3 regions of the Rossellomorea sp. NRS-1567 genome follow, and region 3 is predicted to be linked to each of the others. Evidence: riboswitches for the same ligand, from Rfam matches in the RefSeq annotation. Region 3 holds a riboswitch; each other region holds the start of a gene.
What was found. Region 3 has a riboswitch for thiamine pyrophosphate ahead of ACIFOD_RS18685 (ABC transporter substrate-binding protein). Riboswitches for the same ligand answer to the same signal wherever they lie in the genome.

Region 1: another riboswitch for thiamine pyrophosphate. It lies ahead of thiC (phosphomethylpyrimidine synthase ThiC); the one in region 3 lies ahead of ACIFOD_RS18685 (ABC transporter substrate-binding protein).
Region 2: another riboswitch for thiamine pyrophosphate. It lies ahead of tenA (thiaminase II); the one in region 3 lies ahead of ACIFOD_RS18685 (ABC transporter substrate-binding protein).

Annotation. Positions count from the first base shown of each region.
Region 1 is NZ_JBITPL010000011.1:34,704-39,074, reverse strand. Features, by position in the region: gene thiC (phosphomethylpyrimidine synthase ThiC) at 1-1,734, opposite strand, end outside; TPP riboswitch at 1,885-2,001, opposite strand; gene ACIFOD_RS07175 (copper homeostasis protein CutC) at 2,083-2,775, opposite strand; gene ACIFOD_RS07170 (ABC transporter substrate-binding protein) at 2,903-3,841, opposite strand; gene ACIFOD_RS07165 (hypothetical protein) at 3,862-4,371, opposite strand, start outside.
Region 2 is NZ_JBITPL010000030.1:125,685-131,966, reverse strand. Features, by position in the region: gene ACIFOD_RS21065 (cyanophycinase) at 1-928, shown strand, start outside; gene ACIFOD_RS21060 (hypothetical protein) at 1,080-1,277, shown strand; gene ACIFOD_RS21055 (histidine kinase) at 1,428-2,564, shown strand; gene ACIFOD_RS21050 (response regulator transcription factor) at 2,561-3,160, shown strand; TPP riboswitch at 3,447-3,554, shown strand; gene tenA (thiaminase II) at 3,672-4,370, shown strand; gene ACIFOD_RS21040 (ECF transporter S component) at 4,363-4,941, shown strand; gene ACIFOD_RS21035 (ABC transporter ATP-binding protein) at 4,956-6,282, shown strand, end outside.
Region 3 is NZ_JBITPL010000025.1:109,017-115,298, reverse strand. Features, by position in the region: gene ACIFOD_RS18695 (aldo/keto reductase) at 1-170, opposite strand, end outside; gene ACIFOD_RS18690 (phosphotransferase enzyme family protein) at 236-1,162, shown strand; TPP riboswitch at 1,240-1,351, shown strand; gene ACIFOD_RS18685 (ABC transporter substrate-binding protein) at 1,510-2,493, shown strand; gene ACIFOD_RS18680 (thiamine-binding protein) at 2,506-2,799, shown strand; gene ACIFOD_RS18675 (ABC transporter permease) at 2,796-3,557, shown strand; gene ACIFOD_RS18670 (ABC transporter ATP-binding protein) at 3,559-4,296, shown strand; gene ACIFOD_RS18665 (TatD family hydrolase) at 4,289-5,071, shown strand; gene ACIFOD_RS18660 (transcriptional regulator SplA domain-containing protein) at 5,951-6,196, shown strand; gene splB (spore photoproduct lyase) at 6,209-6,282, shown strand, end outside.

The sequences.
Region 1 (4,371 bases), on a different contig from region 3:
TTCCACAAACTCCTTCGATTTTTCTTTCAATCCTTTTTCTATTTCCTTATGAGCATCATCAATGCTATTCTCCTTCATTCCCCTTATATCATGTGATATTCTCATTGAACAAAATTTCGGTCCACACATTGAACAAAAATGGGCCGTTTTTGCCCCTTCTGCAGGAAGTGTTTCATCATGATACTCCCTTGCACGTTCCGGGTCCAGGGATAAATTAAATTGGTCATTCCATCTAAATTCAAATCGAGCCTTAGAAACGGCATTATCCCTTACTTGTGCCCCTGGATGCCCTTTCGCCAAATCCGCTGCATGTGCTGCGATTTTATAAGCAATGACACCCTCTCGCACATCATCTTTATTCGGTAATCCCAGATGCTCTTTCGGTGTTACATAGCACAGCATAGCTGTTCCAAACCAACCGATCATGGCAGCCCCTATGGCGGAAGTAATGTGATCATACCCCGGTGCAATATCTGTCGTTAATGGCCCCAGGGTATAAAAAGGAGCTTCATGACATATTTCCATTTGCTTATCCACATTCTCTTTAATCATATGCATCGGTACATGACCAGGGCCTTCAATCATCACCTGTACATCATGCTTCCAAGCAATTTTGGTTAGCTCGCCTAATGTTTCAAGCTCGGCAAACTGTGCTTCATCATTCGCATCAGCGATTGATCCGGGCCTTAAACCATCTCCTAAGGAAACGGAGATATCATAGGCTTTTAAAATCTTACATATATCTTCAAAATGTGAATAAAGAAAGTTCTCTTTATGATGGGCAAGACACCATTGTGCCATGATTGAACCTCCACGGGAAACAATGCCTGTTGTACGCTCAGCCGTCAGCTGAATATACCGCAATAATACACCTGCATGAATGGTGAAATAGTCAACTCCCTGCTCCGCCTGTTCGATCAATGTATCCCTGTACACATCCCAAGTAAGATTCTCAGCAATTCCGTTTACTTTTTCAAGTGCTTGATAGATCGGGACCGTACCGACAGGGACAGGGGAGTTTCGAATGACCCACTCCCTTGTTGTATGAATGTTTTTACCTGTTGATAAGTCCATTATGGTATCGGCACCCCAACGAGTTGCCCACGTCATTTTCTCCACTTCTTCTTCAACGGAAGATGATACGGCAGAGTTTCCGATATTCGCGTTTATTTTCACATGAAAGTGACGACCGATGATCATCGGTTCACATTCAGGATGATTGATATTAGCAGGAATGATGGCCCTGCCCTTTGCTACTTCTTCTCTTACAAATGACGGATCAACATTTTCCCGGATAGCGATGAACTCCATTTCCGGTGTAATGATTCCTTTTTTCGCATAATGCATTTGAGTCACATTACGACCCATTTTCGCCCGCATTGGGGTACGTTTGATAGTAGGGAACGACTCTACGTTTGCACGAGGATCGTCTGATTTATAGCCGTTATCTTCCGGTTCGATGTCACGTCCGGGGTAAGCCGTGACATCCTGACGTTCTTGGATCCACTCTGTGCGAACGGAAGGTAATCCTTTATTAATATCGACTTGGTAATGCTCATCTGTATAAGGTCCGCTTGTATCGTATACACGAACCGGTTCATTTTCTTCCACGCCCAAGGTAACATTCGTCCTACTCAGTTCAATTTCTCTCACCGGTACATGTATGTCTGGCCTTGACCCTCCAACATATACTTTTTTACTGTTTTTAAATTGCGTTTTTAACTCGATTGCCACTTAACTTCTCCTCCTTTTGATTGGATCTTAGAAGTTACTGCGTCAGGCATCCCCATTGTTTAACAAAAGGACATGAAGACACAAAAAAAAGGTCCTGAATAATCAGAACCCGAAATGTCAAAAAGTAGTAAGCGCCTCAAAACACAAATAAACGCTTCCGTACTACTTCCCTACGCTGGTATCATCCAGATCAGGTTCAAAGGGTCAAAGAACTTATGCGTTCTCCTCTCAGTCCAAGCAATGTATCGGACTCCCCTAGTAGAAATATTGATAGTATTCTATTGTATTACATACTATTTTTACCATGATTTATTCTTTTTTCCAATAGTAGTATAGTAACAAATCATATTAGGACATAATCACATGTTTGATTTCCATTACCTTTTTAGAGTCTATACCTAATTCATAGCTCCCATTATGACGGACACCTGAACCTACATGATATTCTCTTGCTTTTAGCTTGCTGTGTATTTTTCCTATATTTTCCACAGTTAAACCAGAACCCGGCATGATAATGGGACCACCCATTTTCTCAATTTCCCTCATTTCACCAATCGTATCCAATCCCTTACTCACTTCAGATCTTCCCCCTGATGTGAGAATTCGATCAACGTTTAAGCCTGAATGGAATATTCCTTTACATAAGGCTACTGGATCATCGGAGAGGTCGATAGCGCGGTGAAAAGTAATCGATTGACCCTTCGCATTTTGTACGATCTCCTTTAAAGCGTGGGAATCAAGCTTACCTTCATGTGATAATGCGCCAAAAACGATGCCCCGGCCCCCCATTTCAACTATGGTTCTAACTTGTTCGGCCATGGTATGCAATTCATCAGACTGATACGAGAAAGATTTACTATGTAATCGGATCATAATCTGAACAGGAATCGAAACAGTCCTTAATACTTTTTCTATCACATGAAAATCAGGAGTTAATCCTCCCTCATGTATGGCAGACACCAATTCAAGTCGATCTGCTCCGGATGCTTCTGCAACTTTGGCATCCTCCTCATTCAAGACTATGACTTCCAGTTTGCTCATGTTGAATTCTCCTAACGTGATGATGTTACGTTAACTTTATCACAATGTTGAAGATTGTAGAACTTGAGATAAAAAAGACAATGATTCCACATACAAATCACTGTCTTCTCCAATCTAATATCTTACTTTATTCAGACAATAAATCCGGATACACCGTTTTTGCTGTTAGCTCAACGGCTTCGCCAATACGCGGTCCCGGTCTTGACATAATATCTGAGTCCAAGAAATGGATCTGGTCATTTTTCACTGCATGTACATCTTTCCAGCTTTCCCGGGACTTGATTTCGGCTGTCGGCTCGTCGACATACCCCACTGTCGTTAAAATCATATTAGGATTCCGTTTAATGATTTCTTCTTCGCCTACTTTCACCCAGCCTTTTTGGTCTACGAAAATATTATCTACCCCGGCCGTTTCCAGTATTTCCTGCTGAAACGTTTCTGCTCCTGCTGTATAAATATCCGGGGAGGGACTGATTTCAAAATATACTTGTTCTTTTTCCTTTAGTGTACTTACTTTTTCTTTCACATCTGAAATCTGTTGCTTGATGCCGTCTACCAATTCGTTCCCCTTCTTCTCTACTCCCATTACCGTTGCAATTTGTTCAATATCCCCATAAACATCTTCAAAGGTTTGGGCAGATTGAATGACGAATACGTTTAATCCTGCCTCTTCAAGTTGCTTCACTCCGGCATCATCTCCAGTGGTATATGCAATGACAACTTCGGGCTTTAGTGCAATGACCTCTTCAGCATTGACCGTCATGGAATCCGACACTCTTTTAATCTCCTTCGCTTCTTCAGGATAGTTGTCGAATTCAGTTGCCCCGACTACCTTATCTCCTGCTCCTATGGCAAAGAGAATCTCTGTGTTACTCGGCTGTAAGGAAATAACGGTTTCCGGCACTTTCTCAAAGCTAATCTCTTCTCCCCTGTCATCTGTCACAGAATAAGACTCATTTTCAGGCTTGACTTCCTTTGTGGATGTTACTTCTTCCCCATTGCTGCACCCTGCGAAAACAACCAGGATGATTGATAATAGTAAACTATTTAACCATGACTTTTTCATATTTCATCTTCCCCGCTTCTCTATTTTTTTTCGCTATACGATTTACTCACAAAAGGAATTTCTTCAATCCCTTCACATTTATTCACATACACAGCCATCACAAACAGGACATTTGCCAGTAAATGAGCGTACTTAAATAAAATGTTCTCCACTTTCATCTCAGTACTGACTTTATGTAAGGCACGGACGGACTTTTTTGCTTCACTGCGACAGGTATGAAGCGTACATGCGGCTGTACAGCCTTGAGGAAGGACAAAGGTTTGGATAAGGTCCTCGACTTCCAACACATAACGATCGTACATTTGGCTCAATTTATTCAAGTCCTCTTCCATGATGGCCGTCATTCCCCGCACCGAGCCATTGAGATGGTACGCCATCTCAGCTAAATATAGTAAATCGTCGTGCACTTTCGGTAAGTGTTCCGTCAATGATGACGCGAGTCCGATTTTAGTCGACAGTGAATCGGTCCGGATCTCAAAATCTACGGTTGAAACAGACTCACGCATATAGGGATAACATAAGTAGCGGAA
Region 2 (6,282 bases), on a different contig from region 3:
GTCAGATAATAAGAATAACCCAGATTTGGCAGAAAGGATTCTAGAGTATGATGCCATTTGGTTTGTAGGAGGTGATCAAACGGATATCACTCGATCCCTACTAAACGAAGATGGATCGAAGTCAATGGCTCTTGAAAGCATTTGGAAAATCTATCGTATTGGAGCCGTTCTTGGCGGTACAAGTGCAGGAGCTGCAATCATGAGCGATGTGATGATCGCAGGTGGTGGAAGCTATGAGACTCTAACAAAAGGCTTTACAGATACGTATGACGGGATGTCTCAACAAGAAGGTGGACCTGGATATCTTGAGAAGGGATTAGGATTCTTCCCGTATGGTATCGTGGATCAGCACTTTGATAAAAAAGCACGATTGGGGCGTTTAATTGCAACCAATGCTGAACATGGAGAAGAAAATGAATTCGCCTATGGTATCGATGAAGATACGGCGATGATAGTGGATAACGAAGCTAAAACCATTGAAGTAAAAGGTAGAGGCGGCGTCTCTGTAGTAGATTTGAGTCAGTCAGATCTATCACAATCATCACATACGTATAAAAATATTCATTTATCGTGGATTACCTCTGGAGATCAATTAAATTTAAATACAAATGCATATACGATCAGTGATCATAAGGTTTCAACAAAAGACTATGAATACTACGAATATAAAGCTGCTCCCCATACAGGAGTATTAACGCCGCATCCTTCTCTTGCAAACTATATAAGCTATAGCCTTCTTGATAACTTTGGACAGGATGAAGTGAAGAGCTATAGTTTTTCTCAGGATGAAGGCTTTGAACTGACTTTCAAAAAAGGAGATCAAACGGAAGGCTTCTGGGGTTATAAAGATGGAAATAAAGATGATTACTCATACCTCAATGTGAAAATGGATATCGTACCAGTGAAAATCTCGATTGAAAACAAATAGAATTGAACGGAAAGCCTGAGCGGATTGACGCTTGGGCTTTCCACTTTTTTTAGGTCATTTGCCGGTATATATAATTGATAGCATTTGTTATACTAGTGATAACAAAGTGCTAGCAGTTGCTAACAGACAGATAGGTAAAGGGGGGCGAACCTTGTCAGATCAAGGAAGAATGCAACTTAATGTAAGGGTTGATAAGGAAACATCAAAGAAATTGGATGAAATCGTTGAATACTATCAGCAAAACACGAAAATTGGAAGAGTTTACAAAGGTGATGTGTTAACGGATATCATCCATAAATCCTATGAGATCATGCAGAAGCAAAAAGCAATTCAAAATCGGAAATATTAATATTATATAATGGGGAATTTTATACGATTTTCTTGTCTATACGGTGGGACAATTCTTAAACTGTTTGTATGAAAATGGGTATAATTTATGTCATACTATAGGTTATATAGTTAAAAAACTGAAAGTAAAAGAGGTAATTTTATTGTGCAAATGCCGAAAAAGTTAATCAATATTCAAAAAGGATCAGGAATTTCCCCTTATATATGGAGCATCATCAGCATCCTGCCATTTTATTTTATCTTTCAGTCCTCCTCTTCCATCGAAATTGTTGTAGGGATTTCCTTGACCATCATGTTCTTTATTTCTTTACGATTTGCTTTTATTTCAAGGGATTGGCCGGTTTATTTATGGACATCGATTTTAATCGCGATATCCATTACCATGACCATTCAATTTAATTTTATTTATTTTGCTTTTTACATTGCCTACTATAATGGGAATATAAAAAACCGGGTGGCGTTTTTAACCCTTTATATCATCCACCTGGTATTAACGACGGCATCGATCAATTATAATTTTGTTATACAGGACGAATTATTTTTATCCCAATTTCCTTTTATTCTGATCATTTGGATAAGCGTCATTCTGTTGCCGTTTAATATTTATAATCGAAATAAACAGGTGCAGCTCGAAGATCAGTTGGAAGATGCAAATAAACGTATTTCAGACTTGGTCAAGCAGGAAGAACGCCAGAGGATTGCCCGGGATCTACACGATACATTGGGTCAAAAGCTTTCTCTTATCGGCCTGAAAAGTGATTTGGCCAGAAAATTGGTGTACAAAGATCCAGAGCTGGCCAGAAGCGAATTAAAGGATGTTCAGCAAACGGCACGAACGGCTTTGAGTGAAGTAAGGACAATGGTATCTCAGATGAGGGGGATCCGGCTAAAAGACGAAATCGTCCGGATCAAACAGCTATTAAAGGCAGCGGAAATTGATTTCGTGATGGATGATGAGGTCATGATCCCCCAAGCATCACTCTTTCTGGAAAATATCTTGAGCATGTGCCTGAAAGAAGCCGTGACGAATGTTGTCAAACACAGCAAGGCGTCGCACTGTGAGCTAATCATTGAAGAGTCGGATAAAGAGATGACCATCATAGTGAAGGATGATGGTATGGGAATCGAGGGGGATTACACACTGTCTAAAGGCAGCGGCTTAATCGGGATGAGAGAACGGTTAGAATTTGTAAATGGGAGCTTAGACGTTTTTTCCGAGAATGGGACCACTTTGATTATGAGAGTGCCGAAAGTAATCAAGCAAACAGACAGGGAGGGAATGGAATGATTCGAATTGTTATTGCAGAAGACCAGCGAATGCTATTAGGTGCCTTAGGCTCGTTACTTAGTTTAGAGGATGATATGGAAGTGGTTGGAAAGGCGGGCAATGGAGAAGAAGCCATTGCCCTCGTCCACGAGCTGCAGCCGGATATTTGTATCATGGATATTGAAATGCCCAAAAAGACTGGTCTTGAAGCAGCAGAGGAATTAAAAGGCGAAAATTGCAAAGTGATTATCCTCACAACCTTTGCCAGGTCCGGTTATTTCCAGCGTGCATTAAAAGGTGGAGTGAAGGGTTATTTGTTAAAGGACAGCCCAAGTGAAGAACTGGCGTACTCGATTCGTCTTGTCATGGAGGGTAAACGTATGTATGCACCAGAGCTCATGGACGATGTGTATAGCGAAGAGAACCCCCTGACAGACCGTGAAAAAGAAGTGTTGGAGCTGGTTGCTGACGGGAAAAACACGAAGGAGATAGCCGATGAGCTCAGCCTCAAAACGGGTACCGTCCGAAACTATATCTCAACCATACTCGACAAGCTTGAAGTTAAAAATCGAATCGAAGCCATCACTCAATCAAAAGAAAAAGGATGGTTTAAATGATGGGCAGGGACGGACCTCCAATATGGAGGTCCGTCCCTGCTTTTATTTTAGTGTTTATTAATTTTTAATCTATTGATTGTATATATATAATTGCGGCAGTCGCCTAATTATGCTTTACAAGAGCCACATTCTAAAAAGAAGTTCATTTAAATTTATAAATGGGTATCCTTTGATATGATTGGTTTTGTATGGAAAGGACAAAGTGAAAATGATGAAAGGTTTTCTTTTTGGTGTTGACAAGTAAAAGAATCGTGGTACGATAGCATCGAATACAAAATTTCATAGGACGATCCACTAGGGGTGCCTTCTAAAAGGCTGAGATTAAAGTGTGACTTTAAGACCCTTTGAACCTGATCTGGTTGAGACCAGCGTAGGGAAGTGGTGTTTGACGGTCACATAGAATCGAATTCTATCAAACTGATCTCAAGCCACTTTCTGTATGCGGTATGCATAATGAAAGTGGCTTTTTTTGTTGCCCATTTCGGGTCGTCTGGAAAAGGAGAAAGATACTATGTCATTTACAGCGTACTTAAGAAACGAAGTGAAGGAAATTTGGGAAGCGAGTTTTCACCATCCTTTTGTTAAAGGTATCGGGGATGGAACCCTCCCCCTTGAAAACTTCAGATACTACATTCTGCAGGATGCCTATTACCTCTCACACTTTTCGAAGGTGCAGGCACTTGGTGCAGCCAAAGCAACAGATTTACATACTACATCGAGAATGGCAACACACGCAGTAGGAACGAATGAAGCAGAGCTTTCCCTTCATGAAAATTTCTCAAACCGTTTAGGGATTACGGAAGAAGAAAAACGGCAGTTCAACCCTGCTCCTACTGCCTATGCCTACACGTCGCATATGTATCGTTCCGCACAGTATGGAGGTCTCGCAGATATTCTGGCGGCAATACTCCCCTGCTACTGGTTATATTATGAGATCGGTGAACGCTTGAAATCATGTACACCTGAGGAGGCCATTTATCAGGAGTGGATCGCAGCTTATGGTGGAGAATGGTTTCGGGAGTTAGTGGATGAACAGATTCAGCGACTGGATGGATTGGCAGAAACGATGACACAAACAGATAAGGAAAGAATGAAAGAGAATTTCATTTTGAGCAGCATTTATGAATTACAGTTTTGGGAAATGGCATACACACTGGAGCAGTGGCCGTTTCAGTCATCTCTGGGCAAAGAAGGTAGAATACATGTCTAAATTAAAGCTGACAGACATTTTAGTAACGGTCGTGATCTCCATAGGTTTTGGGATTATCTATAAGCTATGGGGACCGGTTTACAACTTGTTAAAGCCATTTGGATTGCATGCTGATCAACTGATCTATGGTATGTGGTTCATGGCGGCAACCGTTGCTTTTTTAATCATTCGGAAACCAGGCGTCGCACTTCTGGCAGAGATTGCAGCCTCTTCAGGGGAATTTCTCATGGGAAGTGAATGGGGTCTCGAGGTACTATTGTTCGGTTTAATCCAAGGTTTGTTTGCAGAGTTGATTTTTCTTATCACCCGCTATAAGCGTTATGATGTCATCATCATTTGTATAGCAGCTGTGGGTTCAGCATTTGGCTCAATTCTGATGGACTACTTTAAGGGATACATGGGAGACCTGGTTTTGTGGAATTTATCTCTATTTATTGGTGCCAGATTGATAGGATCCATCGTGATAGCAGGCATAGGTGCCTTTTATCTCGTTAAGGCTCTGGAGAAAACGGGGGTAACCAGTTTGGTCAGACGTGCAGACCAAAAAGATTATGATGCCCTGAATCAGTAAAGGAGGGAAGGACGATGCATGTTGAAAATCTGCGCCTTACATTTTCCGGTTCAGATAAACTGATGTTTAAAGACGTAAGCCTTACGATTGAAGACGGGGAAAAGGCATTGCTGCTCGGGCCATCTGGTTGTGGCAAATCCACACTCCTCCAGGTTTTATCCGGTGTCATACCCCATTCGATAGATGTGCCGATGAAAGCTGACTCGATTGAGCGTCCTGAATCTTTCGGGTATGTCTTTCAAGATCCGGATGCTCAATTTTGTATGCCCTATGTAGATGAGGAAATTGCCTTTGTTTTGGAGAACAACCAGATTCCAAGAGACGAAATGCGAGAGATAATTAAAAATCTGTTAGAGAAAGTGAATTTAAGTCTGACGGATTCCCATACAAAAATCTCCACTCTATCAGGGGGAATGAAGCAAAAATTGGCCATTGCTTCTGCTCTTGCGCTCCATCCCCAAACACTATTTCTGGATGAGCCTACAGCCATGTTAGACGAAGAAAGCACAAAATCTGTATGGGAAACAGTGAAGACGACATGTAAAGATAAAACGTTACTTATCGTTGAGCATAAGCTGAGTCACGTACTAGAGATCATTGATCGTATTATTCTTTTCGATGCTAATGGAAGGATAGTGGCTGATGGACCAAAGGCTCACATTTTATCAAATTTCAAGGAAACATTGAAAATAGTCGGGGTATGGTATCCGGAAGCGTGGAATGATTATCTTTCTTCACACCCTCCGGAGAAGGTTGCCCCGTTTGGAAAAACGAATTTAAAGCTGGAGAACTTTAAAGGGTATATACAAAAAGAGGAAAAAATCCAACTCCAAAATGCCGTCAGCTTTAAAGGTGAATGGATTGCAATCACCGGAAAGAACGGAGCCGGGAAATCAACATTACTCCACAGTCTCATGAAATTCATCCAAACGACCGGTACGTATGAATTATATGGAAGACAGGTGAAAGGAAAGAATGTTCCAGAGGAATGTACGTTTGTTTTTCAAAATCCCGAGTTTCAGTTTGTGACACACAGTGTGTTTGATGAAGTTGCGTATACTTTTCGGCGGGGGAAAGTGGATGAAGGAAGAGTGGAGGAAAAGGTGCATGCACTATTGAAGCGATTCAAGCTTGATCCATACAAACATCATCATCCCTATCATTTATCCATGGGGCAAAAGCGCAGGTTAAGCGTCGCAGCGTCACTTGTCAGGAATAAAGATATTCTATTATTGGACGAACCGACCTTTGGCCAGGATTCTCAAAATACGTTTGCGTTACTTGAGATGCTTCGAGACTATCAAAAAGAAGGATATACCATTCTGATGGTGACACATGATG
Region 3 (6,282 bases):
GTATACGAGCCATAAATATCTGCGTGATCAAAAGTTGTGATTCCGTTTTCAATATTGTGCTGGATTAGAGAAAGGGTGTCTTCCTTTGATTGATTCCAGTCTGCAAGTCTCCACAACCCATGAATGATTCTTGAGAATGATAAGTCTTCCGTCATTTGTATTCTTTGCATCGATGCAACCTCTTTTCATATGGTATGTAGACATTCTTTCATAGTCATACTAAACGTATATTACTATGTTTCGAAAGGAATTAAAAATGATTCAACCTCTTCATGATCTATTATTGAACTGGAAGGTTCCCCCTTCCTCCATAGAGACCGTGGGCCATCATCACAATGTTTATAAGGTGAAGAGTCGGGAGAAGACATTTTATTTAAAAAAGAGATTGAACTCTTCAGTGGAGAAGCGAATAGAAGAGCTGCTCTTAACTTCTTTTTTATTGGAAAACGGACTTCCTGTCGAAAGGCCACTGCTAACGGTCTCGCATCAGCCATATGTACGACAACATCAAGTTTTCTACTCTCTGTATCAAGCGCTGAAGGGGGTACCGGTACAAGTCTATTCCTTAACTTCTTTGAAAATGGTGGGTACATACCTATCCCAACTCCATGGCAGTCTAAAACAATACGTCTGTAAATTCGAGGTAGAAGAATGGAAAGTTGAAACACATTTGAGAGAGTGGATAAGCGTGCAGGATTCAACATTGATAGAAAGGTGGCGGGAAGGTTTTCTTGGCAGGCTGAATGATTGGTCTTTCTCCTATAGCAAATTGCCCCATCAACTCGTCCATAGCGACTGTCATCCGCGTAATATTCTCGTGAAAGAGGAAAGGGTGACAGGTATCATAGATTTCGAGAGGATACGAAAAGCACCCCGCATAGCAGATGTCTGTTACTTTCTTGCAGGGATGCTCAAAGACCAGGTTAAGCAGGGTGAGGATGAGCAAATTGAATGTATCCATACCTTTATGGAGGGCTATCAGTCCGATGGAACTTTAACTCAGGAAGAAAAGGAACTGATGCCATTCTTAGTCATTATCTTTCTTCTTCAATACACCTTTTTTTACAATCAAAAAGGGTATTCACACGTTGTATCTACATACATCCCGTTCATTAATAGGCTGTTAAATTCCGGTGATTATGAGAGGGTCTTTCAAATGTAAGTCTATTTAAGAGGAAATGCTTGAATATCCACCTTTTCTGTGGCAAAGTAGGGAAGAAGATAACGTTTAATTTTATAGTACAAGTGTAGGGGGACCGGTGTGGCCGGTTGAGATTGTATCCTGATAAGATACTGACCCTTTGAACCTGAACTGGCTGATACCAGCGTAGGAAACATTCTCTTAAACATTACATCATCATGTTTAACAATGCGTCCCTCGCTGAAGCTTGGGGCGCTTTTTGTTGTTGTGTCCTGACGGTCTAAGGTGTTTTACATTCATTCTCTCTACTAAGTGAAGAATAAGTATAAACGTTACAACTACATATAAGGATTTGAGGAGGAATCATGATGAAAAAATGGATGTATATCATCTGTTCTGTCTTTCTTTTAACTGCTTGCAGTGGTGGAGGAAATAAATCAGAACAGAAAGAAGGTCTTAAAAAGGTTACGGTTGTACTGGACTGGACACCGAATACCAATCACACTGGATTATACGTTGCGAAAGAAAAGGGATACTTTGAAGAGCAGGGGCTGGATGTGGATATCATCTTACCTGGTGAGGCAGGGGCAGATCAACTCGTTGCCTCGGGTAAAGCTGAGTTCGGGGTTGGATACCAGGAAAGTGTCACGCAAGCAAGGGTACAGGACGTACCACTCGTATCTATAGCTGCGGTCATACAGCATAATACATCCGGGTTTGCTTCACCTAAGGATAAGGGTATAACGACTCCAAAGGATTTTGAAGGGAAAAGTTATGGAGGATGGGGATCACCTGTAGAAAAAGCCGTCATGACGTCGATTATGAAACAAGAAAACGCAGATGTAGAGAAAGTGGATTTTGTAAACATGGGAGATACAGATTTCTTTACTGCCGTGAAACGGGATGTTGATTTTGCGTGGATCTACTATGGATGGACAGGGATTGAAGCAGAGCTTCGCGGTGAGGATTTGAATATGATGTACGTAAAGGATTACTCTGAAAAACTGGATTATTATACTCCTGTCTTGACGACGAATGAAAAGATGATTGAAAAAGACCCTGAAACGGTTAAATCATTTTTATCAGCTTCTTCAAAAGGCTATCAGTTTGCAATCGACAATCCGGAAGAGGCCGGTGGGATCCTATTAGATGAAGCTCCGGATCTTGATAAAGAATTAGTCATGAAGAGTCAGGAATGGCTGGCTCCTAAATACAAGGATGACGCTGACAGATGGGGAGAGCAGAAGCTGGAGGTTTGGGAAAACTATGCTTCATGGATGTATGATAACGATTTATTAGATAAGGAACTGGACAGTAAAAAAGCTTTCACAAACGAATTCTTACCAAAATAAGAGGTGAACAAAATGGGGAACGCACTCGTAAGCATACAAATTATTCCGAAGACGCAAAATGGTGAAGATGTTATACCATACGTGGATGAAGCCATCGCGATCATTGATAAATCAGGTGTCCGTTATGAAGTCCATCCTTTAGAAACGACCATGGAAGGGAATCTATCTGACTTATTTAAGGTGATTGAACAAATGAATGAACGAATGACTGAAATGGGCAGCTCAAACGTCATTTCTCAAATCAAGGTATTATATCAGCCTGCCGGGATTGAAATGAATCAATTGACGGAGAAGTATAAAGGATGAAAGCATGGATATCGAAAGGATGGAGACCCTTCTTGGTCATCATCCTTTTATTCATCATTTGGGAATTCACCATTAGAGTATTTGAGGTGCCGGCATGGCTAATGCCTTCACCTTCAGAAATATGGGCGGAAGGAGTCGCCTCATGGTCCACGTTTACAGGACACCTTGCTTCGACAACTCTCCTTACGATCGGAGGGTTTGTGATTGGATGTACAATTGGAATCGGGACATCAATGGGTCTGCACCTTCTGCCCAAGGTAAGAGAAGCGATATATCCACTTATGATTTTGTCTCAAAATATTCCGATTATCGTCTTGGCTCCTTTACTTGTTATCTGGTTTGGATTTGGACTATTGCCGAAAATCATTGTCATTACCTTGATCTGCTTCTTTCCGGTAGCGGTCTCTGCATTGGATGGATTCAGGCAGACAAACGCAGAGTACATCCTTTACATGAAAATGTCGGGAGCCACAAAAGGTCAAATCTTTCGAAAAGTTGAATGGCCCCATGCACTTCCTTCCATCTTCTCAGGATTGAAAATTTCAGCTACCTATAGTGTGATGGGGGCGGTGATTTCAGAATGGTTAGGTGCCCAGAAAGGGATCGGTGTCTATATGACTCTTGCCTCTTCTTCCTTCAGGACAGACAGGGTATTTGTAGCCATCTTTATGATTATGCTGCTCAGCCTGGTTTTCTTTGGAATCATTTTGTTATTAGAAAAAATCACCATTAAGTGGAACCGAAAGGAGGACAGATAACGTGACGACTTTATCCATACAAAATATGTCTAAATACTTTGATGGGGAGTTGATCCTCGATGAGCTTTCCATTCATGTTGAAGAAGGTGAGTTTGTCTCGATCCTCGGTCCTTCCGGGAGTGGGAAAAGCACGCTGTTTCACGTGATCGGCGGGTTATTCACACCCGATTCAGGGGATATTCAATTAGATGGAAAATCGATAAATGGTCAAAGAGGAACCATCAGTTATATGCCTCAAAGTCCGTCCCTCCTGCCGTGGAGGACCGTGATTGAGAATGTGATGCTTGGCCAGGAGTTACATGGGAAGAAAGATAGGGATAAAGCAATGAGCATGATTGAACGGGCAGGCCTAAAGGGATATGAGAATGCGTATCCTGATGAATTATCCGGTGGGATGAAGCAGCGGGTGGCGTTTATTCGTGCCCTTGTCAGTCCTCAATCCTTTTTATGCCTGGATGAGCCATTTTCGGCCCTTGATGAATTCACACGATTGGATATGCAGAAATGGCTCCTTTCCATTTGGGAGGAAGACTTGAGTTCTGTTCTATTTGTCACTCACAATATCGACGAAGCCCTGTTCCTGTCAGACCGGATCATTGTATTATCGACTCGGCCAGCCAGGGTGCAGAAGGAGTTCAAAGTACCATTTTCCCGTCCCCGCGACAAAGAGATCCTCTTATCGGAGGAGTTTCTGAAATGGAAAACGAGCATTTTTGAGGAGCTTTCTCAATATGTGTAAACCATCCTTGATTGATGCACATATTCACTTGGATTTATACGAAGGATATGAGCGTGATAAGATTCTGCAGGAACTTGAACTGTATTCTGTAGAAGCGCTCATATCTGTATCGTTCCATCTTCAATCGTCAAGGACAAACATAGATCTCTCAAGAAGAGATGCAAGGATCAAACCGGCTGCAGGTTTCCATCCGGAGCAGGAACTGCCTTCAGAAAGAGAAGTCGACGAGCTTCTATCATTGATTGAGCTGCATCAACAGGAAATAGTGGCAATTGGAGAAGTAGGGTTGCCTTATTATAAAATGGAAGAACATCCTGAAGTTGAAGTGGAGCCGTATATCGATCTCTTGGAACGGTTTATGATCCAATCAAAAAGGATCAACAAACCGATCATCCTTCATGCGGTGTATGAGCATGCACCCATTGTTTGTGACCTGTTAGAAAAGCACTCCATAACAAGAGCACATTTTCATTGGTTTAAAGGAGATAAAGAGACCATTGAAAGAATGATGCAAAATGGGTATTCCATCTCCATCACCCCTGATGTCCTTTATGAGCAGGAGATACAAGAGCTTGTTAAGAAGTACCCAATCGAGAAACTTATGGTTGAAACAGATGGTCCTTGGCGTTTTGAAGGCGTCTTTCAGGGAAGGATGACCCATCCCGGAATCATGCATCGGTCCATTGAAAAAATCGCCGAAATAAAACGTTTCAAAGAAGCAGAAGTATATAAGCAACTGTTAAAGAATACAACCGAATTTTATGGCATTTCCTAAATCAGGCTTCTCTTGCATCATTGGTGCAGGAGAAGTTTTTTTATAAGGTTTTTTCGCAAAGATTGATGTTTATTAAAATTGGACCTGCTTTGGCTCTGTCAATCAGTGTGTGCTGGATGGTGAAGGGAACTGCTTCGCTTTCCGCGGACGTTCGGCCGAGCCTCCTCAGCTTCGCTTCCGGGGTCTCGGCACGCCCGTACTTCCGCAGGAGTCTACGCAGTTTCCCTCACCATCTATAAGGGAATTTCGTGACAGAGCTTAAAAGTGACAATAGCAACCTATGTAAAACAGACTACTGCTTTCTCTATAAGAAGTTATTTACTGTGGGAACATTGTTTGATTCAATTGAAGTATAGTTCAATGATCTACCGATTTATGAGTTACCATAAAATTTTCTTTTACTCCTTTTTAGATAGTTTATTTTTGAATCAAACGCTCAACTTATATACAATAGGAGCTTTTTGTGTTTGTCTATCTATACTTATAGGCAGTAAGAATGTAGTAGCACAGAGTGGATTGTAGCGGAAGACACTTGACTCCTGCGGGAGATAGAGGAAAAGTCGAGACCCCACAGACGGAACGTCGAGGAGGCTCGACTTCCTCCCCGCGGAAAGCAAGTGGCTGGAGCGGAAAGGAACGGTCCATGTTTTCGTGCTATCACTCATTTAAAGGAGATAAAATTACTTTTATTAGAATCTGTACATTATCAGTGGGAGAGACCCGAAATGAGCGACGAGGATACTCACCGGCCGTACTTTCTCTGTGTAAATAGGGAACAATGTTTACGAAAAGAGCTTTTTATAAACATCTTTTACCATCATATTTATCAGTGAGATAACAAAAGATGATAGTAATGACGTTTAGGAAAAGGTGAAAAGAATGGAACTGAATGATCAATATATGCCCTATCAAGCGGGCGATGTCGTATATGTGATTTATCGCAATCCACATACACAAAGTGTCGCCAACGTGCAGGAAGCAGCCGTAGTACATGATCCGGAAAATCCGAACGAACTGGCATTATTTTTGTATGAAACCTATTATCCATTAACACATGAAATGGCAGTTTATTCTTCAGAAGCTGAAGCGGAGCAAGCCTATACTCAATCATTTGGAGACCTGTAGGAGGGATGAATCATGGTTAAACCGTTCGTGCCACAATTGGTCTACTTTGAACCGAATGCCTTGGAATATCCACTGGGTAAAGAGCT